3 regions of the Rahnella sp. 2050 genome follow, and region 3 is predicted to be linked to each of the others. Evidence: predicted binding sites of a transcription regulator. Region 3 holds the regulator's gene; each other region holds the start of a gene.

Region 1 (10,323 bases), on a different contig from region 3:
TGCGCTGACGTTCCGGTGATCAACATGCCGCTCAGACCGGCAGTTCTGGCTCTTTCCACTACCTGCAGCCGATCTTTATCAAACTGACTGCTGGTGAGATTTATACCGATTTCAAACATGGGGAGTCCTGAAACAGAAACCGCCCAACAGGGCGGTTTCTATGTATAACGAAAGAAACTTTAAGCAGGCTGATCCGGATCGGTCTCGTTGTCGACGTCCGACCGGCGACGGCCTCCGACATAGAAACGGGCAAAGAACACGCCGATTTCAAACAACAGGTACATTGGAATGGCCAGCAATGTTTGCGAGAACACATCCGGCGGTGTTAACAACATCCCGACCACAAAAGCCCCGACCAGCACATACGGACGTTTCTTTTTCAAGTCTTCGGGTGTCGTTACACCACTCCAGCAAAGCAACACAATCGCGATAGGCACTTCGAAGGAGACGCCAAACGCCATAAACAACGCCATCACGAAATCGAGATAGTTGTTAATGTCGGTGGCTATCTGCACGCCAGCCGGTGCAGTTTTCGCAAAGAAAGCAAACGCCAGCGGAAACACGACGAAATAAGCAAACGCCACACCGAGATAAAATAACGCGGAGCTTGAAAACAGCAGCGGCATCATGAGACGGCGTTCGTGTTTGTAGAGCGCCGGAGCCACAAATGCCCAGACCTGATACAAAATGAACGGTGCAGAGACAAACACCGAGACAATCATGGTCAGTTTGATAGGCGTAAAGAACGGCGACGCGACGTCAGTCGCAATCATGCTCGCGCCCAGCGGCATTTGTTTGATCAGCGGTGAAGCCACCAACTGATAGATGTCATTTGCGAAATAAACCAGCGCTAAAAACACCACAATAATGCAGATAATGGCATTTAACAGGCGCTTACGCAGCTCAATCAGATGACTGATAAGGGGTTGTGTATCTTCAACTGCCATGTTTAACGCTCGCCTGTCGTTTGAGTTGATGAAGCCGGTTTAGCCGGTGCTGCGGGTTCAGCCACAGGGGCTTCAGCAGCAGTTTTCACAACCGGTGAAACGTCAACAGAAGCGTCAGCCGCGTGTTCCGCCGAGGCCGTCAGCTTTTCAGCCGCAACATGCGCCGTTTTATTTGAGGCCAGAGCGGCATCAACAGCACTTTGTGGTGCCGTTGCCGGTGCAGAAACCACATTGTCGGCAGCAGCAGGAGACACACCCGCATCATGGTGCGCTTCAGCTTCATCCAGAACAGGGTTGTGGATGGTGTTGCCTTCCGCTTTGGCTTCTTCCACAGCTTTCTCTGCAGGATTCAATCCTGAATTGATCGACTGCTTCATAGATTCTGCGGCTTCTTTCAACTCGTCCATAGATGCTTTGATTTCTGGCGTGAGATTCTTCAGACCGGCTTCTTCCGCTTTCTTCAGGCTATCCTGCAATTCCTGGAGTTTCAGTTCCTGCGACAATTCGCTTTGAACTGAAGCAGCCATGGCACGAAGCGTACGGATCCAGCCTGCTACTGTTCTGACTGCTACAGGTAAACGCTCGGGCCCGAGGACAACCAGGCCAATCACCAATACCAGCAGCAGTTCACTAAATCCAATATCGAACACGGCTTATACCTGCTCTTTGTTTTGGCTCTTGGTGTCTTCTGCTTTCGCTTCTGGCTTGCTTTCAACAGACTTTGCTACGAAATCAGCATCAGTGGGAGAAACGTCAGCGTCTTTAGTTTTTGACTGGCTGTCGTCGTCACTCATGGCTTTTTTGAAGCCTTTGATGGAAGCACCCAGATCAGAACCCAGACCACGCAGTTTCTTCGTACCGAACAGCAGTACCACAAGAACAACGAGGATCAGGATTTTTGTAATACTAATACCACCCATTATTTTCACCTCAAACAGGAAGGAACGACATTTATTGCCGTCCGCAAACGGCATTCGATTTAAAACAATTTGCTCAGCTGGCGCGCTTCCATCCGATTAACCAGGAAACAACACCGGCTGCCATCAGGCAGGCGGGGTAAACCTTAACGCCACCCAACAGTAAGAGGGTTCCGCTCAGTAACAGCGTCGCACCCATTCCCAACAAATAACGAGACTGCCCCTGACGGGAACTCTGGTTATGGATCTGGGAGGAAAGCTTCTCAATGTTGTATTGCAACAGCTTGTGCTGATGCAGGCTCTGATAAACCAAATCTGGCAGTTCAGGCATTTTCTCAATCCAGAACGGCGCACGCTCTTTCAGTGCGCGGATCATCGCCGGCAGACCCACCTGATCACGAACCCAGCTTTCGAGGAAAGGTTTCGCCGTTGTCCACAAATCCAGTTGAGGATAAAGCTGACGCCCGAGGCCTTCGACATACAACAGTGTCTTTTGCAGCAACACCAACTGAGGCTGGACTTCCATATTAAAACGGCGAGCCGTATTAAACAGATTTAACAATACGTTACCGAAGGAAATATCCGCCAGCGGTTTCTCAAAAATCGGTTCACACACTGTCCGAATTGCAAATTCGAATTCTTCAACGTTGGTATCTCGCGGGACCCAGCCGGAATCGACATGCAATTCAGCTACTTTGCGGTAATCACGGTTAAAGAACGCGATGAAATTCTCCGCCAGATAGCGCTTGTCTTCCTTATTGAGCGAACCAACTATGCCGCAATCAATGCCTATGTAGCAAGGATCTTCAGGCGTTTCGTAGCTCACAAAAATATTGCCCGGATGCATATCCGCATGGAAGAAACTGTCGCGAAAAACCTGAGTGAAGAAGACCTGTACACCGCGCTCCGCCAGCAATTTCATATTGGTGCCCTGTTTTTTCAGCGCCTCAATATCAGAAACAGGGATCCCGTAAATACGTTCCATCACCATCAATTGTTCGCTGCAATAGTCCGGGTACACTTCCGGCACATACAGCATCGGGCTACCTTCAAAGTTACGGCGAAGCTGAATGGCATTCGCGGCTTCACGTAACAGATTCAGTTCATCAAGCAGCGTTTTCTCATACTCACGTACCACTTCACGCGGACGCAAACGGCGACCATCCGGTAACAAAATCGGTAGCCAGCCAGCAAGACGCGACATCAAACGGATATCAGCAACAATGGTCGGTAAAATATCCGGACGGATAACTTTGAGCACCACCGGTTTGCCGTTTTCTTTCAGGATCGCCGTGTGCACCTGAGCAATAGACGCAGACGCCAGCGGCGTCTGATCGAACTCATCAAACCAGGTTTCCAGCGGGCCACCCAGCGCGGCATCAATTTGCTGACGGGCTTTCGCACCATCAAACGGCGGAACATGGTCCTGAAGCAAAGCCAGCTGATCGGCTATGTGCGGGGGGAAAAGATCGCGGCGTGTAGACATCATCTGACCGAACTTGATCCAAACCGGCCCAAGCTGTTCCAGTGCCAGGCGCATGCGCTCACCTAACGGCTTTTCTTTATGACGATTTGGTAACCAGAAAAAAAGATAACGACCAATTCTCAGTGGTAACGTTAAGCGGATTTTAGGGATCAGTTCGTCAAGGCCGTAGATCAGAAACATGCGGATAATCAGATATAAACGTCGCATTTCCCTAGGCGTCACGGTTTGTCCTCCAGTTTTTTGATACGTTTATCCAGCGCATCCAGCTCACACACCAGTGCGGAAACCTCATCACTAAACCAGACAACTTCCAGCGGACCGGGTGCCATTTTCCACTCTTCAGTCAGCGTTTGCGCCACATAGCTCTGCTGGTGTTTCAACCCTTTTTGCAAAAAGCTGAAAACGCCCTGCACGGTCTGACTCAGCCCCTGTGCCGCAATGTCACCGATATAGGGTGCCAGAAATTCCGCAGGCTCAATTTCCGCCATATCCAGCAATGCAGAGAACTGCTGAACCAGGGCGATATCGCCATCAACTACCAGCTCGCCACTGCGCATCATGGGCGACAACTGCTGGCGATCACGTAACTTATGCAGCACTGACAGTTTCGAGGTGACGGTGCAATCTGCCGCGCCGTCCCATTGCCCGAGCACATCAATTTTCTGTTCACTGAACACAAACGTCAGTGGTGTACTCAGTTCCTGCAATTCCACACGCAGAACTTTACCGGCCAGACGTGTCCGCGCCGCCTTCATGCTGCGATCTCTGAAAAGCAGGTAATTAAGCGGCGTCTCGATAGCGGCAGTCAGTAACGGCGTTAACAACATCGGCATACTCATATCAGAATTTGAAACCCCGATGTAACGCCACAATGCCGCCAGTCAGGTTGTGATAAGTCACATTTTCAAAACCTGCGTCCGCCATCATTCCTTTCAGTGTTTCCTGATCCGGATGCATACGGATTGATTCAGCCAGATACCGGTAGCTTTCAGCATCGTGCGCAACCAGCTCACCAATACGCGGTAAAATATGGAAGGAATAGGTGTCGTAAGCTTTGCTCAGCGGCTTCAGCACCGGTTTGGAGAATTCCAGTACCAGCAGACGCCCGCCCGGCTTGAGTACGCGGAACATGGAACGCAGCGCCTTCTCTTTTTCAGTCACGTTACGCAGACCGAAAGAGATGGTGATACAGTCAAAATAGTTGTCCGGGAACGGCAGAGCCTCGGCATTCGCCTGAACGTAGCTGACGTTGCCGACGATGCCAAGATTGCGCAGCTTTTCGCGGCCCATCTTCAGCATGGAATCATTGATATCCGCCAGCACGACTTCGCCTTTCTCACCCACCAGACGGGAAAATTTTGCGGTCAGATCGCCCGTACCACCGGCCAGATCCAGCACACGTTGTCCCTGACGGACACCGCTGCAATCAATAGTGAAGCGTTTCCAGATGCGATGAATACCGAAAGACATCAGATCATTCATCAAATCATATTTTGCCGCAACGGAATGGAAGACTTCTGCCACCATTTCCTGTTTTTCATCTTTGGCTACTGTACGAAAACCAAAATGGGTGGTTTCCGGCGTCTGCTTTTCCATTATTTATGCCTGCTTTTTCAGTCGAACTCTTGGGGAGAAGTGTATCAGAACCCGTTCGAAAGCCCCATCACCGATGGTGATTCAACATATTGCAAAAATTCATGCATTGAATCACAAATACAGTGCAGGCCCTCTGACCCGCTATGTCTGCTGGTGGGGAGTTAACTCACCCGGGTTCAGCGTCTGTTCTTCTTCCGCATCAGAGGTATCGGGCAGAGATGCGGTGTCTTCAGGTTCATTTTCCGCTTTCGCTATTTCAGCCAGAGACGGACTGATAGGCCGTTTAACTTCAACACCCAGCGCGCGGAAACTTTCCACCTGTCCGATAAGATTACCACGGCCTTGCGAGAGTTTATTCATCGCGGATCGATAACTTCCCTGCGCTTTGTCGAGACTTTGTCCCATCGACTCCATGTCATCCACAAACAGCCGCAGTTTGTCGTAAAGACGTGCCGCGCGGTCGGCGATACGTTTGGCGTTCTGACTCTGATGCTCATAGCGCCACAAGTTACTGATCGTTCGCAGCGCCACCAGCAGGGTCGTCGGGCTGACCAGCATAATATTGTGCCGGAGCGCTTCGCTAATCAATTCTGGCTCACGGTCGATAGCCAGCAGAAAAGCGGGCTCAACAGGGATAAACATCAGCACATAATCGAGGCTGCGCAGACCGGGAAGTTGCTGGTAATCTTTGCGCCCGAGCAGGCGGATATGTCCGCGCACCGAGGCAATATGTTCATTGAGTGCCGCTTCCCGCTCGCTGTCATCCTCGCTGTTGAAATAGCGCTCATACGCGACCAGGGTCATTTTGGCATCAATCACTACGTCTTTATTCTGCGGTAACCTGACGACCACATCAGGTTGCATCCGGCTGTTGCTGTCAACCTGCACGCTGACCTGAGTCTGGTACTCATGCCCTTCACGTAAACCGGAAGCCTCGAGCACGCGGCTCAGCACCACTTCCCCCCAGTTGCCCTGCGTTTTGTTGTCACCTTTCAGTGCCTTGGTCAGGTTGACGGCTTCACGGGCCATCTCCACATTCAGTTGCTGCAGATTGCGGATCTCATGCGCCAGCGTATGGCGTTCACGGGCTTCCTGCCCAAAGCTGTCCTGCACCTGACGACGGAAACCATCCAGTTGCTCGCGCAACGGCAACAGTAACTTGTCGAGACTTTGCTTGTTCTGTTCGTCGGCACGGCGGCCATTTTGTTCGAAAATCCGGTTAGCCAGATTTTCAAACTGGCTGCTCAGGCGCTGTTCGCTGTTAATCAGCAGACGCTGCTTTTCTTCAGCCGCCATGCGGGTTTCATCCAGACGGGTTGAAACCTCACGCAACTCTGCTTCCTGCGCGCTGTTGATTTCCCGCTGCGCACGCAGTTCCTGATTCAGTTGCTCACACTCGTTTTGCCAGTGGGCAAGCAGTTGTAATTTTTCCTGACTGGCCGCCTGCAGGCTATGCAGTTTTCGCAGCTCAAGTTCAGCCTCACGCAGTTGCTGCTGCCCTGATTGCCGCTCGCTTTTGTGCGTATCATTTTCCGCTTTAGCCTGTTCCAGCGATTGTTCCAGCAAACGGCGCTGCGTTTCATACTCCGTCTGCTGTTGCTGTTGGCGCAGGCTGGCGATAAGCCAACCTACGAGTAAGCCCATTAACCCCGCCCCCAGGGCTGTCAGGATGCTGATATCCACGCGATTTCCCTCTTAAAGTCTCTTGCGGCCAAGGTAATGTCAGGCTGTATGGATGTCCAGTCTATTTTCTGTTGCATTGAGCCTTTGCGAGACGTCTTCCAAAAAGGAATTTCTCTGTATTTGCCCCCTTGCGATAGCCAGCCACAGAGAGCAGCATTCAAAACCAGCGGCTCAGCCACTGAATGCCGAAAGCACCTGGCGCCAGGATGCCGAAAGCCCAGATGAGTGCAGACGTCACATTCGCAATCTGGAAATATTTTTGCGGCATACCGCAGATACCGGCAACCAGTGGCACAACGGCACGAAGCGGGCCAAAGAAGCGGCCGATAAAAGCCCCGGGCATGCCCCATTTTTCAAAGAAAGCATGTCCACGAACCAGCATTTGCGGATGGCGGGAGAAAGGCCAGAAATTGCCAACCCGATCCTGATAACGGGCACCAATCCAGTAAGAAAGCCAGTCTCCCAGGAAAGCGCCTGCGGCGGCGGCGGCCCAGATGGGCCAGAACGGAATACCGGTTTCGCCAATCAGCGCGCCGAGTCCCAGCAAGATAAACGTTGCCGGTAGCAGCAGGGAAAGGAATGCCAGAGACTCACCAAAAGCCAGAAAGAAAACGATCGGTGCAGCCCACACCTGATGGGCGCGGATGAAGGTAGTGGTGTACTCAAGAAGGTCGTGAACAGTCAAAAATGCAGTTCCTTTTGTCAGAGATTCGGGAGGAGGTTCATCAATTATTCCAGATGGATTACTAACATGACCTTAACAGATCTGCTTAGCAGGGCAAAAAAATGGGCCGCCAGAGGCAGCCCATTGATGTGATGATGTGATGTGGTTGTTTTAGTTTTATAGGGACTAAATAAGCCTGCGGGCTGCTTCTACAACAATCTTCACCGCATGACTTTCAGTCTTTTTCATGGTTTCCGCATTAGGGATTTCCTGCTGCGTGCGGTTCACGATAACACCCGCCACCATCCCCGCGCGCAGGCCCTGGCTTGCACACATGGTCAGCAGAGTCGCGGATTCCATTTCGTAGTTCATGACGCCCATTTCCTGCCACTCTTTCATCGATTCTTTGAAGCGACGGACAACACGGCCAGAGTAAGTGTCATAACGTTCCTGACCCGGATAGAAGGTGTCAGAAGAGGCGGTAACGCCAATGTGCGTCGCGGCACCCACGGCTTCTGCCGCCGCAACCAGCGCGGTGGTGCAGGCAAAATCGGCTACTGCAGGGAATTCCATCGGCGCAAAGTGCAGGCTCGCGCCATCAAGGCGAACGGCAGCGGTCGTGACCAGAACGTCACCGACATTGATGTGTGGCTGGATAGCACCAGTTGTGCCGACTCGCAGGAAAGTACGGATCCCCAGTTGCGCCAGTTCTTCAACCGCAATAGAGGTCGAAGGGCCACCAATACCGGTTGAGCAAACAATCACAGATTTGCCATCAAGCTCAGCACGCCATGAGGTAAATTCGCGGTGGGAAGCCAGACGAACCGGGTTCTCCATCAATTTGGCAATTTTTTCCACGCGCTCAGGGTCGCCGGGAACAATCGCCAGCGTCGCGCCGTTTAAATCTTTTTTGGCCAGGCCAAGATGGAAAACTTCAGGCTGAGACATAACAAACTCCTCTGTGTGTAAGGTCATTTATTGGCAGGAGGAACACCCGGCAACTGTACTGAACATTGTGACGTTATTTCGTGACGGTCGTCACTATGATGTAACAACAGGAATTTCACATACATTTATTTTGTGATTCAAGTCACAAAATAAGGAGGGGTGAGGGAATTTTAAACAGGCAATCTCCGCTGCCGGGGATTGCCTGTTTATCAGTTACAGTTAATCAGGCAGGAACGGCATCTGCCGCCGCACTGCGCGACCAGATCCGGTGTTTGAGCATGTCTTTCAGAAACGCCTTCAGCAACGCTCCTTCTGCTTTTTCACCTTCCACAACGCCCTCTTCCGGCACATCATCCGTCAGCCCCAGCAGCGATTTGAAGCGGCGTGCATCGCCACTTAGCCCCACCACTTTCAGGTGTTTGTAGGCTTCGAGCACATAATGCCGTGCATCGCCATTCATCAGCAGTGCGTCGATATGCCCATGCGGAACAATCACTGCATCAACGGTGATGGAAGGCGATCCGGCAAACGTAGCATCAACCGGCAACGTAGAACCATCATCGGCAGTCACACTCCCTAAGTGACTGGCCAGCAGCTTAGGGTGAACGCCAGCGGCCTGAAGTGCCTGTAAGGTTTCCAGAACATCCGCCGCATTCACACCTTCACCCAGCAATATCGCCACCTGCCGCCCTTTGATCGTGCCTTTACCGCTGGCATACAAACTCAGCGACGGATCATTTTTCAGCCCATTCACGGGCTTCGGCGGCTTGATCTTCAGGGTGTCAGCGGAAAGGGTAATACCCAGATTTTTCGCCACTTTCTGCGCCAGCGTCTGATCAACATGCGCTAACAGATCCACGACCCGCTCGCGGATATACGGCCGCGCCACCTTCGATAATTCAAATGAGAAAGCGCCGATAATATGATCCTGCTCCGCTGTTGTCTGGCTCAGCCAGAACAGGCGCGGATGGGCATAATATTCGGCAAATGACGGACTGCGCTGACGGATTTTTTCTGCATCAACCCGTTCAGGATAACTTTCAAAGCCACCGCCGGACGCTGCCGGAGGTGTTTCCCTCGGCCAGTTATTGTTGATGGAATTCGGCTCGTAGTTCGCCGGATTCGTATCAATGTCCTGACGGTGCATGCCGTCACGCTGGAAGTTATGGAAAGGGCACGTCGGCCGGTTAATCGGAATTTCATGGAAATTAGGCCCGCCCAGACGACTGATTTGCGTGTCGGTGTAAGAGAACAGTCGCCCCTGCAACAGCGGATCATTGGTGAAATCTATGCCCGGCACAATGTGCCCCGGGTGGAACGCGGCTTGCTCGGTTTCAGCAAAGAAATTATCGGGGTTACGGTTGAGCACCATTTTGCCGATCAGTTCTACCGGCACCAGTTTTTCAGGGATGAGTTTGGTCGGGTCGAGCAGGTCGAAATCAAATTTGAATTCATCTTCTTCAGGGATCAACTGCACACCCAGTTCGTATTCCGGATAATCTCCGGCTTCGATGGCTTCCCACAAATCACGGCGGTGGAAATCGGCATCTTTCCCGGCCAGTTTCTGCGCTTCATCCCATAACAGAGAGGCTTTTCCGGCCAGCGGTTTCCAGTGGAAACGCACAAAAGTGGCTTTGCCTTTTGCATTCACGAAACGGAAAGTATGGATGCCAAAACCTTCCATCGTGCGGTAACTGCGCGGAATGCCCCGGTCAGACATCGCCCAGAACACGTTATGCAGGGTTTCCGGTTGCAGGGACACGTAATCCCAGAAGGAATCGTGCGCACTCGCTCCCTGCGGGATTTCGTTATGCGGTTCGGGTTTTACCGCATGCACAAAATCAGGGAATTTATGGGCATCCTGAATAAAGAACACCGGTGTATTGTTACCGACCAGGTCGTAAATGCCTTCATCGGTATAAAACTTGGTCGCCCAGCCGCGGATATCACGCACGGTATCTGCCGAACCACGGGAACCCTGAACGGTAGAGAAACGCACAAATACCGGCGTTTTCTTTTCAGGATCAGACAGGAAGCTGGCTTTGGTCACCGCCTTCATACTGCGATAGGGCTGGAAATAAC
Region 2 (10,323 bases), on a different contig from region 3:
GGGTGAGTATCTGGCACAAACACTGTTTCATACTTCCGATTTCTACCAGAATGCGCAGGCCAAAAAAGCCGAAGTCTCGCGTTTTACCAACCCTGAATTGTGTCAGATCACCGAAGATCTGTTCTTCACCGATCCGTATGTTGACCATGAGCGCAATAATTTTGAGCCGGTATTGCAGCCGGCGGTGGATGCACTGCGTCAGGACAAACCGCTGCGTCTGGCTGTGGCCGCGCTCAAGCATCGTTTCCTGAGCAAGGCCGAAGCGCTGTTGCACGGTGATATTCACAGCGGATCGATTTTTGTTGCTGAAGGCAAACTGAAAGCCATTGACGCGGAGTTCGGTTATTACGGCCCGATGGGCTTTGATCCCGGTTCTGCTATCGGCAACCTGTTGCTGAACTATTGTGGTCTGCCGGGGCTGCTGGGTGTGCGCGAGGCGGCGGACGGCCGCGAGCAGCGCCTGAAAGATGTGCGTGAACTGTGGATGAGTTTCTCAGAGCGTTTCCTGCAACTGGCGCGGGATAAATCTCAGGATCCGACGCTGGCGGAAACCGGCTATGCCGGACTCTTTTTGCAGGAAGTCTGGCACGATGCCGTCGGTTACTGCGGCGCGGAGTTAATCCGTCGCACCATCGGCCTGGCACATGTTGCTGATCTCGATACCATTAAAGATGATGCGATGCGCGCCGACTGCCAGCGCCATGCGCTGAGCCTTGGGCAAAAACTGATCCTCACTGCACAACAAATCGGCGATGTGGAGTCACTTATTGCGCGGATACGTCAGTTCAGCTAATCCTGTAAGTTTCTTGTATAATGCCCGCCTTCGAGGTGCGTAGGGGTAAACCCGGTGGCATTTCCTCGGTTTACTTTTAACAGGAATACAGAATTATGATGCATAACCATGTCTTACGCAGCGTGCGCTACATGTTGGATTTAAGCGAAGGCCAGCTGATCGAGATCCTTAAAACCACCGGTACGCCCGTCAGCCCTGACGTGATGTCGCGTTATCTGAAAAAAGAAGACGAAGAAGGTTACATGGAAGTGCCTGACGAAGTGATGGCGAACTTCCTCAATGGCCTGATTACCTTCAAACGCGGTAAAGACGATCGCTTCCCGGCACCGGAAGTGGAAAAACGCCTGACCAATAACATCATGCTGAAAAAACTGCGTGTGGCGTTTGAGCTGAAAACCGAAGACATGATTTCTGTACTGACGGCGGCTGATTTCAAAGTGTCTGAAGGTGAACTGAGCGCATTCTTCCGCAAAGAAGGCCACAAAAATTATCGTCCGTGCGGCGATCAGGTGATGCGTTATTTCCTGAAAGGGCTGACGGCGAAAGTGCGTCCTAAAAAAAGCTGAATATAAAGTATTCATGAAATAAATATTTATATACTGAATACTTTAATAGTGAATAATAAGCGGGAGCCTTTTTTAAAAGGCTCCCGCTTTACGTTTATTTACTCTGTAATGACGAAATTTCGTTATTTTACTTCCCACATCACGTTTCTCTAGTTTATTTTTGACAGCATATTAATTCGGAAACTATCTTCATCCTTCGCCGTAATACCTCAGGGCACTATTTCAAAAAATAAAACACCGCTGTTAATTGACTGGCAGCGGGTAATTTTTATAGTGAAAAGGATATCTTATTATGACAAAAATTAAACTATTGGCCTTATTCGTCGGATTCGCCATTTCGGGTTCTGCGGTTGCCGCCAAGTCTGGAAGCAGCCTTGAAGCCCGTATGGCACAGCTTGAGCAGCGTCTTCAGCAGGCGGAAACACGGGCTGAAACTGCCGAAAAACAAATCCAGCAGTTGAAGCATCAGGATATTAAGCGCGAGCAGGAAATTGCCCGCGTGAAAGAAGCCAGTCCGGTAGAAGTTAAAAAGGATGGCATATCGGAAGACAAATTATTAACACTTAATGGATTCGATAATTTAAAACTGTACGGTGATGTGGAATTTAACGTTGACGGTGCGAGCCGCAGCGGGCAATTAACCTCCGTCAGAACCAGTGACAATAAAAACTGGAAATCGGGGAATAATGAGCGTTGGGATGTTAACGGACGGTTATTAATCGGTCTTGATGGTTATCGTCGAAATGATAATGGTCAGTTCTCCGGTTTCTCTGTGCAGCCAACGGCTGACCTGAACGGTTCAATGAATCTTGATGATGCCGCTTTCTTCTTCGGTGAAGAAAAAAACTGGATGGCAAAAATCGGCCGCTTCGAAGCTTACGATATGTTCCCGCTTAATCAGGACACCTTCGTCGAATACTCCGGGAATACCGCCAATGATCTGTACGCCGACGGCTACGGTTATGTCTACATGATGAAAGAAGGGCGCGGTCGCAGTGACAGCGGCGGCAACATCATGCTGAATAAGAATATCGGCAACTGGTATTTCGAGCTGAACACCCTGCTGGAAAACGGCACCTCACTGTTTGCTGAGCAAAACTACCACGGCAACCAACTTGAGAATGATAAAAACGTCGCGTACCTGCGTCCGGTCATTGCCTGGAAAGGGGATGCGTTCTCTGTGGCGGCGGCAATGGAAACCAACGTGGTGAACAATGCGTATGGCTACACCGGTGAAAATGGCGAATTCGTTGATCAGTCCAAACGTAATGGTTATGGCATGACCATGACCTGGGACGGGCAGAAAGCTGACCCTGAGAACGGCGTGGTGGCTAACCTGAGCACGGCCTATATGGATGCATCGGATGAAAAAGACTTCACCGTCGGTGCCAATGCCTTATGGAAACGCTTCGAGCTGGGCTACATCTATGCGCACAACAAAATCGAAGACTTCAGCATCAATGGCGTCCGCGCATCCGATTACGACGATGACTGGTTTGATGAACCGGGCAGCTACGACATTCATACCGTTCACGCCAGTTACCTGATCCCGAACGTGATGGATATGGAAAACTTCAACGTGTATCTGGGCGCTTATGTCTCCATGCTGGAAGCAGATAAAACCTACAGCGGCGATGATGACAGCGATGAGCGGTATGGGGCGCGGGTACGCTTTAAATACTACTTCTGATTACCCGTCATATTTCGCGTCACAGATGCGTTGGCTGCACTCCCAGGGTGAGTGAGCTTACCGCCTTTCTGCAACACGAACTATTTAGGGTAATATGTATGTATCTTCATAAATAATAAAAGCCTGAGTGCGTAAACACTCAGGTTTTTTTATGGATTAACAGTTAAATCAGGCAGCTTCGGTGTGGCGGGGTTTCGCCTCAGCCTTTTTTACGCTGTCTTTCTCCGCTTCTGGTTTTTGTGCGGCCAGTGCGTCAGGTTCAAACTCATCGACGTTGATTGAACGCAGACGGCTTTCTTCCGCACGGCTCAGGATACGCGCATCGTCGGCGCTCAGATGACCGGCATCCAGACCTTTTTGCGCCAGAATATCCAGACGGGTGAACGGCAGTTTTTTGCCCATCGTTTCGCACAGACGTTTGTGAACCGGCTCAGCGGCCAGAATATCCTGCAAGGCTTCTTCCAGCAGACCGACCGGGTTGTGCTCGCCGGGTGTCAGATACTGACCACGACCGATGCGGCTGCGTGTCGCTGAAGGCACCTGCAGAATACGCGCCAGTTGGTGATCCAGACGATCAGACGGTGCGGAGTGCGAACGGCCCAACGGGAAAATCACCAGGCGCATTACGCCAGCCACAAAACGGTTCGGGAAGTTACGCAGGAGATCGTCGATAGCGACTTCGGCCTGATGCAGACAATCCTGCACGCCCCAGTGTACCAGCGGTAAATCCGCTTCGTGACAGCCTTCTTCGTCATAACGTTTCAGCGTCGCCGTCGCCAGATACATCTGGCTGAGGATATCACCGAGGCGGGCGGAAATGCGTTCGCGACGTTTCAGGCTGCCGCCGAGCACGCCCATCGACACATCAGCCAGCAATGCCAGGTTAGCGCTCAGACGGTTGATGTGCTGATAGTAACGGGCGGTTTTATCATTGACCGGCGTATCACTGGTGCGGCCGTTAGTCAGACCGAGCCAGAAACTGCGCATTTTGTTACTGCCGACGTGGCCGATATGCCCGAACAGCGCACGGTCAAAATCAACCAGATCGTTTTTCTCCGCCGCCGCCATTTCACGAAGAACATAAGGATGACAGCGGATCGCACCCTGACCAAAGATGATCATGCTGCGGGTGAGAATGTTGGCACCTTCCACGGTAATCGCAATCGGCGCCCCCTGATAAGCGCGGGCCACGAAGTTGCTGCTGCCGAGCATAATGCCTTTACCGCCGGTGATATCCATCGCATCCATCACGGCGCGCTGGCCACGGTGAGTACAGTGGTATTTGACGATAGCGGACAGCACCGCTGGTTTTTCACCCAGCATAATGCCGTTCGTGATAAGCGTTGCGGCGGCATCCATCACGTAAGCGTTACCGGCAATGCGCGCCAGCGGTTCTTCGATACCTTCCATTTTACCGATAGGCAGTTTGAACTGACGGCGGATATAGGCATAAGCCCCGGTCGCCAGCGCCAGAGATTTCAGGCTGCCGGTAGAGTTAGACGGCAGCGTGATGCCACGACCGACAGACAGACATTCCACCAGCATACGCCAGCCCTGACCGGCCATTTTCGGGCCGCCAATGATGTAATCGATCGGTACAAAAATATCGCTGCCGCGCGTCGGACCGTTCTGGAATGGCACGTTCAGCGGGAAGTGGCGGTGACCAATTTCAACACCGGCGGTGTCTGTTGGGATCAGCGCACAGGTAATGCCCAGATCCGTTTCGTTGCCGAGCAGGTGATCGGGATCTTTCAGTTTAAATGCCAGGCCCAGCACGGTGGCGATAGGTGCCAGCGTGATGTAACGCTTGTTCCAGGTCAGGCGCATGCCAAGCACTTCCTTACCCTGCCACTGGCCTTTACACACGATACCAAAGTCCGGGATGGCACCGGCATCAGAACCCGCTTCCGGGCTGGTCAGGGCGAAACAGGGAATTTCCAGACCTTCGGCCAGACGCGGCAGATAGTGATCTTTCTGCTCCGTGGTGCCGTAATGTTGCAGTAATTCGCCTGGCCCGAGGGAGTTCGGCACACCGACGGTGATCGCCAGAATGCCTGACACACCGGCCAGTTTTTGCAGCACACGCGCCTGCGCATAAGCCGAGAATTCCAGACCGCCGTACTCTTTCTTAATGATCATCGCGAAGAAGCGGTGTTCTTTCAGATACGCCCACAGTTCCGGCGGCAAATCAGCCAGTTCATGGGTGATCTGGAAGTCATTCGCCATACGGCAGGCTTCTTCAACCGGCCCGTCAATAAAGCGCTGCTCTTCCTCTGTCAGTTGCTGCTCAGGATAATCCTGCAATTTCTTCCAGTCTGGCTTGCCACCAAACAGGTCACCTTCCCACCAGGTGGTGCCTGCTTCAATCGCTTCTTTTTCCGTGCGCGACATTGCGGGCATCACTTTACGGAAGGTGCGAAGCGCCGGGCCGGAGAACAATGAACGGCGCATGACAGGGATATTGAAGGGCAGGAGAATGATCGCCAGCGGCAATAACAGCCAAAGTGTCCACAGATTAATGGCACCCATAACCGCCGTAAACGCCAGTAAAATCAGGCTGCTCAGGGCGAGATTGACCTTGTGATAGAACAACGCACCAAGGATCACGATAAATGCAACAATGCTAAGAACCATCATAGTAAAGCTCCTGAGTAGTAGGAGGTCTGACCTGTTGTAGGGATATAATGGTTTTAGTTCATGCCCATTTCTTTATCAATGTGTTTACATACTAATTACAACGCAGCTCACAAACCGGCCGCACGAAGCGTCAAAAACAGAAACTATCGGAATCATTACCGCTTCATGGCTTCTCGCTGTTTCGGCTTTCCGTTAAACTGCACAGCGGAACGTTTTATTGCTATCGGCCGTGCTGAAACCGGCTGCAAATGGACATAAAAGAGGCTGCTATGTACCAGGATATTATCCGTACTGAACTGAACGAAGCTGCTGACACGCTGAATAAATTCATCAGCGATCCGGCAAATATTGAGTCTATTCAACGTGCAGCGGTGCTGCTGGCCGATTCATTCAAAGCGGGTGGGAAAGTGATTTCCTGTGGTAACGGGGGTTCACACTGCGATGCCATGCATTTCGCCGAAGAACTGACAGGCCGCTATCGTGAAAACCGTCCGGGCTATCCGGCAATTGCGATTTCTGACGTCAGCCACATCTCTTGCGTCGGCAACGATTTCGGTTACGAATACATCTTTTCCCGTTATCTGGAAGCCGTAGGCCAGAAGGGCGACGTTCTGCTGGGCATTTCCACTTCCGGTAATTCCGGTAACGTGATCAAAGCCATCGAAGCCGCACGTGCTAAAGGCATGAAAGTTATCACCCTGACCGGTAAAGATGGCGGGAAAATGGACGGTTCAGCCGATGTGGAAATCCGCGTTCCGCACTTTGGTTTCGCTGACCGCGTGCAGGAAATCCACATCAAAGTCATTCATATTTTGATTCTTCTGATCGAAAAAGAGATGGCAAAGGCATAAGCCTTTTGCCGTAAAGGAGGCTGGTGATGTGCGAATTGCTCGGGATGAGCGCTAACGTTCCTACTGATATTTGTTTCAGTTTCAGTGGATTAGTGCAGCGTGGTGGCGGGACCGGCCCGCATAAAGACGGCTGGGGCATCACCTTTTATGAAGGGAATGGCTGTCGTACTTTTAAAGATCCGACGCCAAGCTTTAATTCGCCCATTGCCCGCCTTGTTCAGGAATATCCGATCAAATCCTGCGCGGTGATTTCTCATATCCGTCAGGCAAACCGTGGTGAAGTCGCGCTGGAAAATACTCATCCGTTTACCCGCGAACTGTGGGGACGCAACTGGACTTATGCGCACAACGGTCAGCTTCGTGGTTATCGTCAGCTCGATACCGGTACGCTGCGTCCGGTGGGCCAGACCGACAGCGAATACGCCTTCTGCTGGTTACTGCACAAACTCACCCAACGCTATCCGCGCCGCCCTGCAAGCTGGCCGCCAGTGTTTCGCTATATTGCGTCGCTGGCTGATGAATTACGGCAGAAAGGGGTGTTTAACATGTTGCTGTCGGATGGCAATTTCGTGATGGCCTATTGCTCGACGAATTTGCACTGGATCACGCGGCGTGCGCCTTTCGGCAAGGCAACGTTGTTGGATCAGGATGTGGAAATTGATTTTCAGCAGCAGACGACACCGGATGATGTCGTCACCGTGATTGCCACGCAACCGCTGACGGCGAACGAAACCTGGAACAAAATTGCTCCAGGTGAATTCGCATTATTTCATCGGGGCGAACGCCAGCTGTGAAGGCAGCGGGGTATTGGACAACGGTTGTAGCACTTCATATCTACCGTCAGTGACCACGACATTTGGTGGCTGATGGTGTTTCTCAAAGTACGCATATCCCGGCTGTAACTGGTTCCAGAAACTGTAATAGCTGGAGTTTTTATGCGCCTTCATGTTGGCATCGGTCATCCTGAACGGGTAAATGCTAATCTTTAAATTGCGTTGCCCGAACTGGAATGCCGCCTGTACGTAGGTGAATATTTCGTCCATGTAGCCGTCGGTCATGGCGTAGCAACCAATAGACTTACAGTTACCGTGGATCATCAGATACTTACCTGAATAACCCTGCGAGATATCATAAGCATTGGGGAAACCGATGTTGATGGCGCGATAAAAGCGGCTGTCGGGTTTCAGGTGGTGAATATCCACGTTGTAGAAACCTTCCGGGCTTTTGAAATCGCCTTCGCGACGTTTATTTCCCAAACCGCCGGAAAAATCGCAGATGCCATAACTGCCGATCAGACGAAATTCGCCGTCGAGCTGAGCATACAATTCGAGTTTACGTTCCTGTTTGAAGATCTGGATATAAACAGGTGCACCCAGTAATTGTTTTTTTAGTGCCGCGTTGACCGGGACAGCATCGCTGGCCACGGCGTAATTTGCTGTAAATAAAGGCAAACTGAGGAGCATCGCAAGAAACAGCGCGATTCTGATCATTCTAAGTCCTGCTCGGTAATAATTTTGATTATTTTGTCTACAGCTGAACTGCCTGTAAGACCGCCACTGATTTTCTTCTTATGTACTGTCTGTCGGAAACGCTGTCATATTAATACTGATTAAATTTTTAGCAATCACCAAATAATGAATAATGACTTTAGGAATAGGAAAATTATTACGTTGCCATTAATGGTGATTAATTAAGTCAAACTAACCCTCATTTTCTATGTTGGACATCCCTGTATTCAACTGTATACTTATACAGTTATTGAGGGGGAGGGTTATGCGTAAAATCATTCATGTGGATATGGACTGCTTTTTCGCTGCGGTCGAAATGCGCGATGATCCTTCCCTGCGCGACATTCCTATTGCCATTGGCGGCAGTCGTGACCGCCGTGGTGTTATCAGCACCGCTAATTATCCTGCCCGCAAATTTGGCGTGCACAGCGCGATGCCCACCGGCATGGCACTGAAACTTTGCCCGCACCTGAAAGTGATCCCCGGCCGAATGGAGGCCTATAAAGAAGCGTCAAACCATATCCGCGAAATCTTTGCGCGTTATACGCCATTGATCGAACCGTTGTCACTTGATGAAGCTTATCTGGATGTTTCCCACGCGACGCAATGCAACGGCTCTGCAACGCTTATCGCTGCTGAAATCCGTCAGGCCATTTTCGATGAGATCCATCTGACGGCATCTGCGGGCATCGCGCCGATCAAATTTCTGGCAAAAATCGCCTCGGATCTGAACAAGCCCAACGGTCAGTTTGTGATCACGCCGGAAAAAGTCGGGGCGTTTTTACAGGATCTTCCGCTGAGTAAAATCCCCGGCGTCGGCAAAGTCACCGCTCAGCGTTTGCAGGAGCAGGGGCTGATCACCTGCGGCGATGTGCAGCGTTATGATCTGGCAAAACTGCTTAAACGCTTTGGCAAATTTGGCCGTGTGCTGTGGGAACGCTGTCAGGGTATCGATGAACGTGAAATTTCCCCCGAGCGGTTACGTAAATCGGTCGGCGTTGAACGCACACTGGCAGAAGATATCCACAGCTGGGAAGAATGCGTGTCGCTGATCGAACGTTTGTATCCTGAACTGCAAACACGTTTAAGCCGTGTCAGCCCGGATCTGCGCATCGCGAGGCAGGGTGTAAAACTCAAATTCCATGATTTCCAGCAGACCACGCAGGAACACGTCTGGCCGGTGCTGAATAAAGAAGATCTGCTGAAGGTCGCGCGTGAAGCCTGGGAACAGAGGCGTGGCGGAAGGGGAGTCAGGCTGGTGGGATTGCATGTGACGTTGCAGGATCCGCAAATAGAGCGGCAGCTTCTGCTTCCCTGGGAATAATCCCCGTCATCCTTCAAACTGTCTCTGCGTTGGCTGCCTTCGCAAACCCCGGTCACATACTTGTGTATGCTCCCGGGGATTTACTCAGTTGCCGCCTTGATACAGCCCGAATGATTTAGGGGACCGATCGAGTATTAACCGCGTTCAGGAATCGCTTTCAGCAGGGCCGTCAGCAGTTTCCAGTACAGCTCGACGCTGGCGATTTCCACCTGCTCATCCGGCGAGTGTGGCCCGGTGATGGTTGGCCCGATGGAAACCATGTCCATGTCCGGGTACGGTTTTTTGAACAGACCGCATTCCAGACCGGCGTGGATCACCATGATGTTCGGAGTTTTATTGAACAGCGTCTGGTAAGTTTCACGCACCAGCGTCATCACTGGTGAATTCGGCTCAGGTTTCCAGCCAGGATAGCTGCCTTTTGCCAGGCTTTTCGCGCCAGCCAGTTCACTCAGTGAATTGAGCATGCTGACCACATATTCTTTACCGCTGTCGATAAGCGAGCGGATCAGGCTGTTGATCGCCACTTCGTCATCTTTCATGGTGACAACACCGACGTTCAGCGAGGTTTCTACCACGCCTTTCACGTCATCACTCATGCGGATCACGCCGTTTGGCGTCGCGTTCAGCAGGGCAAGGAATTTACCCTGAGTTTCTGCGGTCAGCGCTTTAGCGTTGCTTTCAGCCGCTTCCACCACGAAGGCAATTTTCTTCTCTACCGCTGACAGTTCGAACTGAATCGTTGCCAGGAATTCTTGTGCTGCCGCTTTCAGCGCGTCTGCTTTATCAGCAGCAACAGCAAGGGTCACAATCGCTTCACGCGGGATAGCGTTACGCAGTGTGCCGCCGGTGAAGTCGAGCAGGCGCAGACCAAGAGTATCAGCGTTGTCTGCCAGGAAACGTGCCAGCAGTTTGCTGGCGTTGCCCAGACCTAAGTGGATTTCCGCGCCGGAGTGG
Region 3 (10,323 bases):
ATATACGCGCGGGTAATCCAGCGGCGGAATTTCACGATTTTCTTTCGGACTGAGGCCCGAAAGCCAGGCTTTACGCGCATGAATAATGAAGGTATCGCAACCGCCGTTTTCTGAAACCTGACGGATGAAATCACACAGAAATTCGTAGCTGTCCTGATTGTCAATACCGATTCGCGTTTTAACCGTGACCGGAATTGAGACTACGTCGCGCATGGCTTTGATGCAGTCAGCCACCAGCGACGCCTGACCCATCAGACAGGCACCAAACATGCCGTTCTGCACGCGATCTGACGGGCAACCGACGTTGAGGTTAATTTCGTCATAACCACGTTCTTCCGCCCGTTTTGCGCAATGCGCCAGATCAGCCGGATTGCTGCCACCAAGCTGCAAAGACACCGGATGTTCTGCATCGCCAAACCCGAGATAATCCCCTTTGCCGTGAATAATGGCGCCGGTCGTGACCATTTCGGTATACAGCAACGTCTGGCCGGTCATCAGCCGGTGAAAATGGCGGCAGTGGCGATCGGTCCAGTCGAGCATCGGCGCAACGGAAAAACGCTGGGCGGAAAAGGGAGTGGTCTGGGGCATTACGTGTTGAGTTTCTGACATCGGCCTGACATTCGCTGAAGGGGTTCGTGACGCTCCCCCCGCTTCGCGCCAGAGGGAAGGTAATCGCTGATTATACCACAGAACAAAGATTCGGCATCTTGTGCCGCTGAGCAGGCGGATGCCGACGTTGCATCACATCTGAATGGCGCATAATTCGTCGTTTTGGTGCAAGCATGATAAAATCATCGGTGGTCGCATGATGTGGCCTATTCATTCCAATCTGCGCTCAGAGACCGTTGCTATGACCCTGAATAATCCGGAAAAATTACTTTCACAAGCTGAAGAACTTTGCCAGCAGCGCAATGTTCGCCTGACGCCGCAGCGGCTGGAAGTACTGCGCCTGATGACGCAACAACCCGGTGCGATCAGCGCCTATGACTTGCTGGATCTATTGCGCGTAAGCGAACCTCAGGCGAAACCACCGACCGTTTACCGGGCGCTGGATTTTCTGCTGGAACAGGGATTTATTCACCGTGTTGAATCCGCAAACAGCTATGTTCTCTGCCATCATTTTGAAGAGCCGAGCCATACTTCTGCGCTGTTTATCTGCGACCGCTGCGGGTTAGTTACCGAAAAAACCACCGACGGCATTGAAGAGCGTCTGGCAAAACTGTCATTAGAATCCGGATTTGAGCTTCGCCATTCCGTCGTTGAAGCGCATGGCTTATGTGCAGAATGCAAAGTAGTAGAAACCTGCGACAGCCATGACCATTGCGATCACGACCACAGTATTGTGGTGAAAAAACGCTGAATGATCGGGTTTTAAGGTTTTGAAGGTGACTCGTAAGAGGAGGATGTTTTGTACAGAGAAGAGGTTGGGTACATCCGTGTACCCGTATCCTGAAGCGTTCCGGGTAGGAGCAGCTAAATCTCAGGATACGTCACTGGCACGCGAGGGGGAGTCGCGTCTTACCAGTGATATTTGTTTTTGGTTTCCCATTCATTGAGCTCTTTCTCGGCCTGATCTTTTTGATAGCCGTAACGCTCCTGAATTTTACCGACTAACTGATCACGTTTACCTTCAACCACTGTCAGGTCGTCATCAGTCAGTTTGCCCCATTGTTCTTTCACTTTCCCTTTGAACTGCTTCCAGTTACCGTCGGCTTGGTCCTTATTCATAAAATATCTCCTGTTACCTTGGGTTTTATGAACTGCATTTCGTCTTGCAGCTCGTCCTTAACACTTTAAAGGTTAGTAGAGAATCTCGATTAATCCTCCTTAAACAGGGATAAAAACCACTATTAGGATTAATCTAAAGCATGAAATAACGACAAAGCTGCGCTTATTTCTTTGAAAATAGCTGAAAAATCAGTGCGACGGAGACGAAAACCATGTGTCATGCCGCCAGTAACGACGCCATATCCAGCCCAGTGAAATCCCGCGTAACCCGAGGAATACCGTCAGCGCCAGCCACAACGCATGATTGCCCAGCAGCGGTAAAGTGAACAATGTCAGCCCGTACCCCAGCGCCGCCACCAGCATGCTGTTTCGCATATCCCGCCCACGCGTTGCGCCGATAAACATGCCATCAAGCAAATAGCACCAGACAGCCACCAGCGGCAGTATAATTTGCCAGCCAAGATATCGGTCCGCCAGCTCACGCAATTCCGGTAATGATGTCAGCGCATCAATGATCGCCCCACCCGCCAGCGCGTAAATCAGAGCAAAAAACAGCGCAACCAGCCCGGCCTGACGACACGCGGCATGCCAGACATTCAGCAGTTTTTCGCGGTTGCGGGCACCGAATGCCTCACCGGAATGCGCTTCGATAGCATAAGCAAAACCGTCAAGTGCAAACGCGGTAAATGTCAGCAGGTTCATCAACACGGCGTTGACCGCCACAATGTGGCTGCCCAGCCGCGCGCCCAGAACGGTCAGCGATGCAAAGCAAAGCTGCAACAGTAATGAGCGCAGCATGATGTCGCGGTTAAGCCCGAGAAGACGGCGCAAATTACCACGCCACGCGGAGGTGATTTCTGCGCCGGTGATACCGCGTCGTTTCATCACCCGCCAGACGAAATACAGCCCGATGAGTAGCGTGAAATACTCGGAGCTTGCCGTCGCCATGGCTGCGCCACGCACGTTCCAGCCCAGCCCGATCACCAGCCACAGATCCAGAATGATATTCAGCAAATTCCCGGCAATCAGCAAAATCACCGGCCCGCGAACGTACTGAATGCCGAGCAACCACCCGAGGATCACCAGATTCGCCAATGAAGCCGGGGCGCTGAACCAGCGGATTTCGATAAACAGCCTCGCCTGTTCAAGCACGGGCTGGCTGCCGCCGACAATGTGAAACGCCAGCTCCATCAGCGGATGACGGAATACCACAATAATGACGCCCGCCAGTACAGCCAGAAGGAAGGGTTGTACAAAAGCACGCGCCAGAAGCTGATTATCTTTCGCGCCCAGCGCCTGAGCGGTCATGCCGGTGGTACTCATCCGCAGAAACAGTAAGAGCATAAAAAGGAAAGTGGTGATCATCGAACCCACAGCCACGCCGCCGAGATAATCCGGGCTGTCGAGATGACCGATCACTGCGGTATCCACCAGGCCGAGGAGCGGCACCGTGATATTGGAAAAAATCATCGGCAATGCCAGCATCCAGAGCGCTTTATCGGCAGGGCTTAAAAAGGTGTTTTTGAGTGTGTGTCGCAGGGAATGATGTTGCATAGAGAATCTCATGCCGGAGGTTCAGGTTATGCCTGTAAATGACATCGCCCCGAAAGGGGCGATGATGAGAGAAACGCATTTCTCTTTGAATTCACATGGATGCCAGAGGCGGCCGCCATCCATATTCAATTAGTTTTAGTCTTGTCTATCTGACACAGCAATTTCTGACTTAGTCATATCTGACCGAGTAATTCGCGTTATATCAAGGCGGCAACTAAGCGAACGCCGGGAGCATACACAAGTATGTGACCGGGGTTCGCGAAGGCAGCCAACGCAGAGATAGCTCGAAGTACGAAGGTCAGATCCAGTCGCCGTTGCGGATAACACCTACGGCTAAGCCTTCAATGCTGAAATTCTGCTCGCGCAAATCCACCACGATCGGCTGAAACTCGCTGTTCTCAGGCAATAACTGCACCACACTGCCTTGTTTTTTCAGGCGTTTCACGGTGACCTCATCATCAATACGGGCCACCACAACCTGACCATTACGCACGTCTTGCGTTTTATGCACGGCCAGCAGATCGCCGTCAAGGATACCAATATCACGCATCGACATACCGCTGACACGCAGCAGGAAATCGGCGCTCGGCTTAAACATTGCCGGATCGATCTGATAGTGCCCTTCGATATGTTGCTGCGCCAGCAGCGGTTCACCGGCGGCAACGCGGCCAATCAGCGGTAAACCTTCTTCTTCTTCCATCAGCAGACGAATGCCGCGTGATGCACCGGAAACAATCTCAATAACACCTTTACGCGCCAGCGCTTTAAGATGCTCTTCCGCCGCATTGGGAGAACGGAACCCCAGACGTGATGCAATCTCTGCGCGGGTTGGTGGCATACCGGTGGTGGAGATATGATCGCGAATAAGGTCGTAGACCTCTTGTTGTCTGGTCGTTAAAGCTTTCATTCCGCCCCCTGGTTGTTTATACAGTCTTGCTGTGAGTATATACAGCTAAACGGTCAATGAAAACCTAAGATTGAATAAAAACAGGGCATAACGTTGATTCCTGGAATGCAGATTCCAAATCAGAACCATCGCGACCAAAAGATGCTGACCCAGACAAAAATCGCCAATATGATGGTCAGAAGTACGGCAGCAGAGCCGATATCTTTTGCGCGACCAGAAAGCACATGAAACTCAGGCCCGATGCGGTCTATTGCACATTCCACCGCGCTGTTGAGCAACTCCGTGACACAGACCAGCACGACGGATCCCACCAGCAGGATACGTTCAATGGTGCTGACATCAAGCCAGAAAGATAGCAAAATTAACGGGATAGCGACGCTGGCCTCCTGGCGAAATGCCGCTTCGTTTTGCCATGCCGCTTTGAATCCTTTCCAGGAATAGCCGGCCGCTTTATAAATTCGGGTAAATCCGGTGACTTGGTTCGCCATTTCGGGTACTGATCCTTAGAGTGTTTGCAGCATTTTAGCTTTTATATGACCACAGATCTCCACGGATCTTTCTGGTATCCTTGCGGCGAAATTGCTAACAAGAGGCTTCACGTTTTTATGTCAGGTTGGCGTAGACTTTATTACACATTATTGAATTTACCACTCTCATTGCTGGTAAAGAGCAAGGTCATACCTTCAGATCCGGTTACCGAGTTGCATTTAGACCCGACGCGGCCGATTTTGTACGTATTACCTTATAATTCCAAAGCCGATTTGCTGACGTTGCGTGCGCAATGTCTGGCGCAGAATCTGCCTGATCCTCTTATTCCGCTGGAAATTGACGGCACCCTGCTACCAAGCCATGTCTTTATAGCCGAAGGCCCGCGCGTATTCTCTTATTACACGCCGAAGCAGGAATCCGTAAAGCTGTTCCACGACTACCTTGATTTGCACCGCAATAATCCGGATTTAGACATTCAGATGTTGCCGGTGTCGGTAATGTTTGGTCGTGCACCGGGCCGTGAAGGTCAGGACGACACGCCGCATCTGCGCGTGCTGAACGGTATCCAGAAATTTTTCGCTGTGCTGTGGCTGGGGCGGGACAGTTTCGTCCGTTTCTCCAATACCGTTTCCCTGCGTTATATGGCGACGGAACACGGCACAGATAAGACGATTGCTCAAAAACTGGCACGTGTGGCGCGGATGCATTTCTCCCGTCAGCGTCTGGCTGCGGTTGGTCCGCGCCTTCCGGCACGTCAGGATTTGTTCAATAAATTGCTGGCCTCAAAAGCCATTGAGAAAGCGATTGAAGACGAAGCCCGCAGCAAGAAAATTTCCCACGAAAAAGCCCAACAAAACGCCATCGCCCTGATGGAAGAGATTGCCGCTGACTTCTCTTATGAAGCCGTGCGCCTCTCTGACCGTGTGCTGAGCTGGACGTGGAACCGTTTGTACAAAGGCATCAACGTTAATAATGCCGAGCGTGTACGCCAGTTAGCGCTGGACGGTCAGGAAATTGTGTATGTGCCTTGCCACCGCAGCCACATGGACTATCTGCTGCTGTCTTACGTGCTCTATCATCAGGGTCTGGTACCGCCGCATATTGCCGCCGGTATCAACCTGAATTTCTGGCCGGCTGGCCCGATTTTCCGCCGTCTGGGTGCGTTCTTTATTCGTCGAACCTTTAAAGGCAACAAGCTCTATTCGACGGTTTTCCGTGAATATCTGGGCGAACTGTTCAGCCGCGGTTATTCGGTGGAATACTTTGTGGAAGGGGGGCGTTCGCGAACCGGGCGTCTGCTGGAGCCGAAAACGGGCACGCTGGCCATGACCATTCAGGCCATGCTGCGCGGCGGTTCACGCCCGATTACGCTGGTACCGATTTACATCGGTTATGAGCACGTCATGGAAGTGGGTACGTACGCGAAAGAATTACGCGGTGCGACCAAAGAGAAAGAAAGCCTGACACAGATGCTGAACGGGCTGCGCAAGTTGCGTAATCTCGGCCAGGGTTACGTGAACTTCGGTGAGCCGCTGCATCTGACCACTTACCTGAACCAGAACGTGCCAACCTGGCGTGAAGCCATCGACCCGATCGAAGCACAACGTCCAAGCTGGCTGACGCCGACAGTGCAGGATTTGGCAGAACAGATCATGGTGCGCATCAACAATTCAGCGGCAGCCAATGCCATGAACTTGTGTTGTACCGCGCTGCTGGCCTCCCGTCAGCGTTCACTGACACGCGAACAGCTGACCGAGCAAATCGACTGTTATCTGCAATTGCTGCGTAACGTGCCTTACAACGCGGATTCGACGGTGCCTGATCTGACCGCTGACCAGTTGCTTGATCACGCGCTGAACATGAATAAGTTCCAGGTTGAGAAAGACAACATTGGCGACATCATCGTTCTGCCTCGCGAACAGGCCGTGCTGATGACGTATTACCGCAACAACATCCATCATATGCTGGTGTTGCCATCACTGATTTCAAGCATTGTGATGCACCACCGCCAGGTCAGCCGCGCGGAATTACTGCATCAGGTCGAACTGATTTATCCGATGCTCAAAGCCGAACTGTTTATGCATTTCGATACGCCTGAGCTGCCACAAGTGCTGGATGTTCTGACGCTGGAACTGGCGCGTCAGCAAATCATTCACCTTGAAGATGATGAGCTGACACTTAATCCGGCCCGTATCCGCACCCTCCAGTTGCTGGCGGCTGGCGTACGTGAAACGCTGCAACGTTACGCGATTACCTTCTCCCTGCTCACCAATAACCCAAGCATCAACCGCGGTGCACTGGAAAAAGAGAGCCGGATTATGGCGCAGCGTTTATCCGTGCTGCACGGTATCAATGCCCCTGAATTCTTCGATAAAGCTGTGTTCTCGACGCTGGTCGGCACACTGCGCGCAGAAGGCTATATCAGTGACACCGGCGATGCCATTCAGGAACAAACGCGTGAGATTTACATCATGCTCAGCGACCTGATGACACCGGATATCAAGCTAACTATCGAGAGTGCGGGAATGCCTTCTGAGCTGCCGCAAGCAACGGAGCCACCGGCTGAACCGAAGATGGATGTACGCGATACCGATCATTAACCCGTATTAGCGCCAGACATCAGATTAAAAAAACAAAACGCCCGGACTTTTTACAGAGTCCGGGCGTTTTTAATTGTTGTCGCGCAGGCTAACTTACTTAGAAATTGAAGCCTGACAGGCTCATCAGAATACCGAGGAACAACACCAGCCCGACATAATTGTTCTGGCGGAAAGCCAGGAAACAGGCATCACGTTCACGTTTAGCAATCAGCTTTTGCTGATGCACAAACAGCGCAGCAGCCAGCAGCAACGACCAGTAAAACGGTGCACTGAGCTGGGAAAGATAACCAACAATCCCCATCAGGATCAGCGTTGCCAGTTGCAGAAGGCCGATGATCAGCGTGTCAAAACGACCAAACAGAATCGCTGTCGATTTCACGCCGATCTTCAAATCATCGTCACGATCGACCATCGCGTATTGCGTATCGTAAGCCACCGTCCAGCAGATATTTGCCACGAACATTAACCAGCAGCTAAGCGGCACACTTTCGCTCACAGCGGCATACGCCATCGGAATTGCCCAGCCAAACGCCGCGCCCAAAACCACCTGCGGCAGATGGCTGACGCGCTTCATGAACGGATAAATCCATGCCAGCGCCAGTCCGGCCAGAGACAGCCAAATGGTCATGCGGTTAAGCAGCAGAACCAGCAGGAATGACACCAGCACCAGTCCGGCAAATAATATTTTCGCCTGCTTGCCGGTGATCGCCCCGCTCGGCAATGGCCGGTGAGCGGTGCGTTTTACGTGACCATCAAACTTACGGTCAGCGTAGTCATTCACCACGCAACCGGCGGCACGCATGAAGAACACGCCCAGCACGAAGACCAGCAAAATCTTCGCAGACGGCATTCCCCCCCCCGCGACCCACAATGCCCATAACGTTGGCCACAGCAGCAGCAGTGAGCCAATCGGCTTATCAATGCGCATCAGGCGGCAGTAATCACGCCATGTGCCCTGCGTCATACTTCCTGACACTCTCTGTTCTCCTTGTTGATTAGTCTGACTCATACCTTGCTCACTTTACCCTCAGGGCGGTGAACCGGCGAATCCGGGAGGAAAATTTCGGTCAGCAGCAACGGCTTATCAGACAAACGCAGGCGGGAACGGCGCGCCCATAATTCTCCCTGCTCACTGTGTAACTGGCCTAAATGAATGTAATCGCGGGACAAGTTGTTCCCGCTAAACAGATAGCGCCCCAGCGGCACCGTGCCTAAATCGACCAGCGCCAGATCCGGCCCGGTCAGCGTTTCTTCAGGAATGACCGTGCGCCCCAGCAGCCAGGGTTCGGCATCGCCAAACAGCACGATTTCGCGGATCCAGTAACGGGCACTTTCCGGCAACTGCTGTGCTTCGCTTTCACCCAGTTCTTCGCGACTGACAAAACATTCATTTTGCGGTTTCACGGTGACGGTAACACCCTGCTTTTCAAACCGGCGGGTCATGGACCCCATTTCCATCAGCCAGTCAGCCACATCCGCAGGCACCTGCGAAGGGTCGTCAAACCAGTGGATCGGGGATGGTTCGGGGGAATGGGGATCAGACATCAACGGCTCCGTAATGAAGGCATTCATACCTCCAATGAATTATCTGCCTCGCATTCTAGCGCATCAATGCGAGGCAGTAATTGCCTGATTTATTCGCGGCGCAGACGTTCGCTATTGGCCAGAAACAGTGTCACGACCAGCACAAGGATCGCGCAGGCGTAAACCAATGTGTCATAAGGACTTTTGTGGTCGACGATGATCAGACGGATAATCGCGGTGATGCCGATGTAAATAAAATAGCGTAACGGGAAATGATAGCCCGACGAAAAATATTTAATAATCAGGGCAATAAACTCAAAATAGAGGAAGTAAATTACAATCCCTTCGATGAGCAGATATGACGAAGACTGATCGTTATTCACGAACAACACCATTGCTAAATGATAGGTTTCGCGCCCGATAAAAATCATCAGGATCGCGGCCAGTCCTAATAAGAATACGTTCAAAATTCGCTGCATAATGACGGATATCATTAATGCCCGTTTTGATCCTGCCATGTGATCTACATCCCACTTTTGTTATTAATCCCCGCAGAATACCACAGAGTCAGCACAGGAAAAGCGCCATTAAAAAAGGGCCAGCCGGTGAAGGCTAACCCTTTTATTGAGAAATATTTCGACCTGTCCCTCTAAATCATTCGGGCTGGATCAAGGCGGCAAGGGAACGAAGCCCCGGGAGCTTACATAAGTAAGTGACCGGGGTGAGTTCACGCAGCCAACGCTGAAACAGTCTGAAGGATGACGAGGGATTAGCGCCAGTTTTTGAAGCGGTTAATTAAACCGTTCGTGGAACTGTCGTGGCCTGTCACTTCTGAGCTACCTTCCAGTTCTGGCAGGATACGGTTTGCCAGCTGTTTGCCCAGTTCTACGCCCCATTGGTCGAAGGTGTAGATGTTCAGGATCACGCCCTGGGTGAAGATTTTGTGTTCATACATTGCGATCAACGCACCCAGGCTGTAAGGCGTGATTTCACGCAGCAGGATGGAGTTGGTCGGACGGTTACCTTCGAACACTTTGAACGGCGCAACGTGTTTAACGTCTTCTGGTTTTTTACCCTGATCGGCGAATTCCTTCTCGACAACATCCAGAGATTTACCGAATGCCAGCGCTTCGGTCTGGGCGAAGAAGTTAGATAACAGTTTCGCGTGGTGATCGCTCAGCGGGTTATGGCTGATGGCCGGTGCGATGAAGTCACAAGGGATGATTTTAGTCCCCTGGTGAATCAGCTGATAGAACGCGTGCTGACCGTTAGTGCCCGGTTCGCCCCAGATGATCGGGCCAGTCTGGTAATCCACCGGGTTGCCGTTACGGTCAACGAACTTACCGTTAGATTCCATGTTGCCTTGCTGGAAGTAAGCGGCAAAACGGTGCATGTACTGGTCGTATGGCAGGATAGCTTCGGTTTCGGTGCCGTAGAAATCGTTGTACCAGATGCCGATCAGCGCCAGCAGTACCGGCAGGTTTTTCTCAGCCGGCGTATTCGCGAAGTGTTTATCCATCG

The links. Region 3 encodes LexA, which represses DNA repair genes until DNA is damaged. Its sites were predicted from a motif close to TNCTGTATGTACATACAGNA; they were not measured.
Region 1: rmuC (DNA recombination protein RmuC) is a predicted target of LexA. The motif match lies at 6,672-6,691, and genes of this name have one in related genera.
Region 2: dinB (DNA polymerase IV) is a predicted target of LexA. The motif match lies at 8,275-8,294, and genes of this name have one in related genera.

What each region holds. Positions count from the first base shown of each region.
Region 1 is NZ_JBEPKE010000009.1:12,568-22,890, forward strand. Features, by position in the region: gene tatD (3'-5' ssDNA/RNA exonuclease TatD) at 1-119, opposite strand, end outside; gene tatC (Sec-independent protein translocase subunit TatC) at 180-947, opposite strand; gene tatB (Sec-independent protein translocase protein TatB) at 950-1,597, opposite strand; gene tatE (twin-arginine translocase subunit TatE) at 1,601-1,867, opposite strand; gene ubiB (ubiquinone biosynthesis regulatory protein kinase UbiB) at 1,941-3,572, opposite strand; gene ubiJ (ubiquinone biosynthesis protein UbiJ) at 3,569-4,177, opposite strand; gene ubiE (bifunctional demethylmenaquinone methyltransferase/2-methoxy-6-polyprenyl-1,4-benzoquinol methylase UbiE) at 4,191-4,946, opposite strand; gene rmuC (DNA recombination protein RmuC) at 5,088-6,629, opposite strand; gene ABIC79_RS22555 (DedA family protein) at 6,787-7,314, opposite strand; gene udp (uridine phosphorylase) at 7,480-8,241, opposite strand; gene katE (catalase HPII) at 8,465-10,323, opposite strand, start outside.
Region 2 is NZ_JBEPKE010000001.1:1,555,404-1,565,726, reverse strand. Features, by position in the region: gene mtnK (S-methyl-5-thioribose kinase) at 1-793, shown strand, start outside; gene ABIC79_RS06965 (YehS family protein) at 889-1,359, shown strand; gene ABIC79_RS06960 (carbohydrate porin) at 1,652-3,049, shown strand; gene fadE (acyl-CoA dehydrogenase FadE) at 3,218-5,686, opposite strand; gene lpcA (D-sedoheptulose 7-phosphate isomerase) at 5,956-6,537, shown strand; gene ABIC79_RS06945 (class II glutamine amidotransferase) at 6,564-7,331, shown strand; gene dpaA (peptidoglycan meso-diaminopimelic acid protein amidase) at 7,302-8,027, opposite strand; gene dinB (DNA polymerase IV) at 8,311-9,369, shown strand; gene pepD (beta-Ala-His dipeptidase) at 9,504-10,323, opposite strand, start outside.
Region 3 is NZ_JBEPKE010000002.1:23,126-33,448, reverse strand. Features, by position in the region: gene dusA (tRNA dihydrouridine(20/20a) synthase DusA) at 1-588, opposite strand, end outside; gene zur (zinc uptake transcriptional repressor Zur) at 851-1,360, shown strand; gene ABIC79_RS07380 (CsbD family protein) at 1,519-1,728, opposite strand; gene dinF (MATE family efflux transporter DinF) at 1,918-3,282, opposite strand; gene lexA (transcriptional repressor LexA) at 3,581-4,189, opposite strand; gene ABIC79_RS07365 (diacylglycerol kinase) at 4,309-4,677, opposite strand; gene plsB (glycerol-3-phosphate 1-O-acyltransferase PlsB) at 4,795-7,278, shown strand; gene ubiA (4-hydroxybenzoate octaprenyltransferase) at 7,376-8,242, opposite strand; gene ubiC (chorismate lyase) at 8,284-8,823, opposite strand; gene psiE (phosphate-starvation-inducible protein PsiE) at 8,913-9,320, opposite strand; gene pgi (glucose-6-phosphate isomerase) at 9,572-10,323, opposite strand, start outside.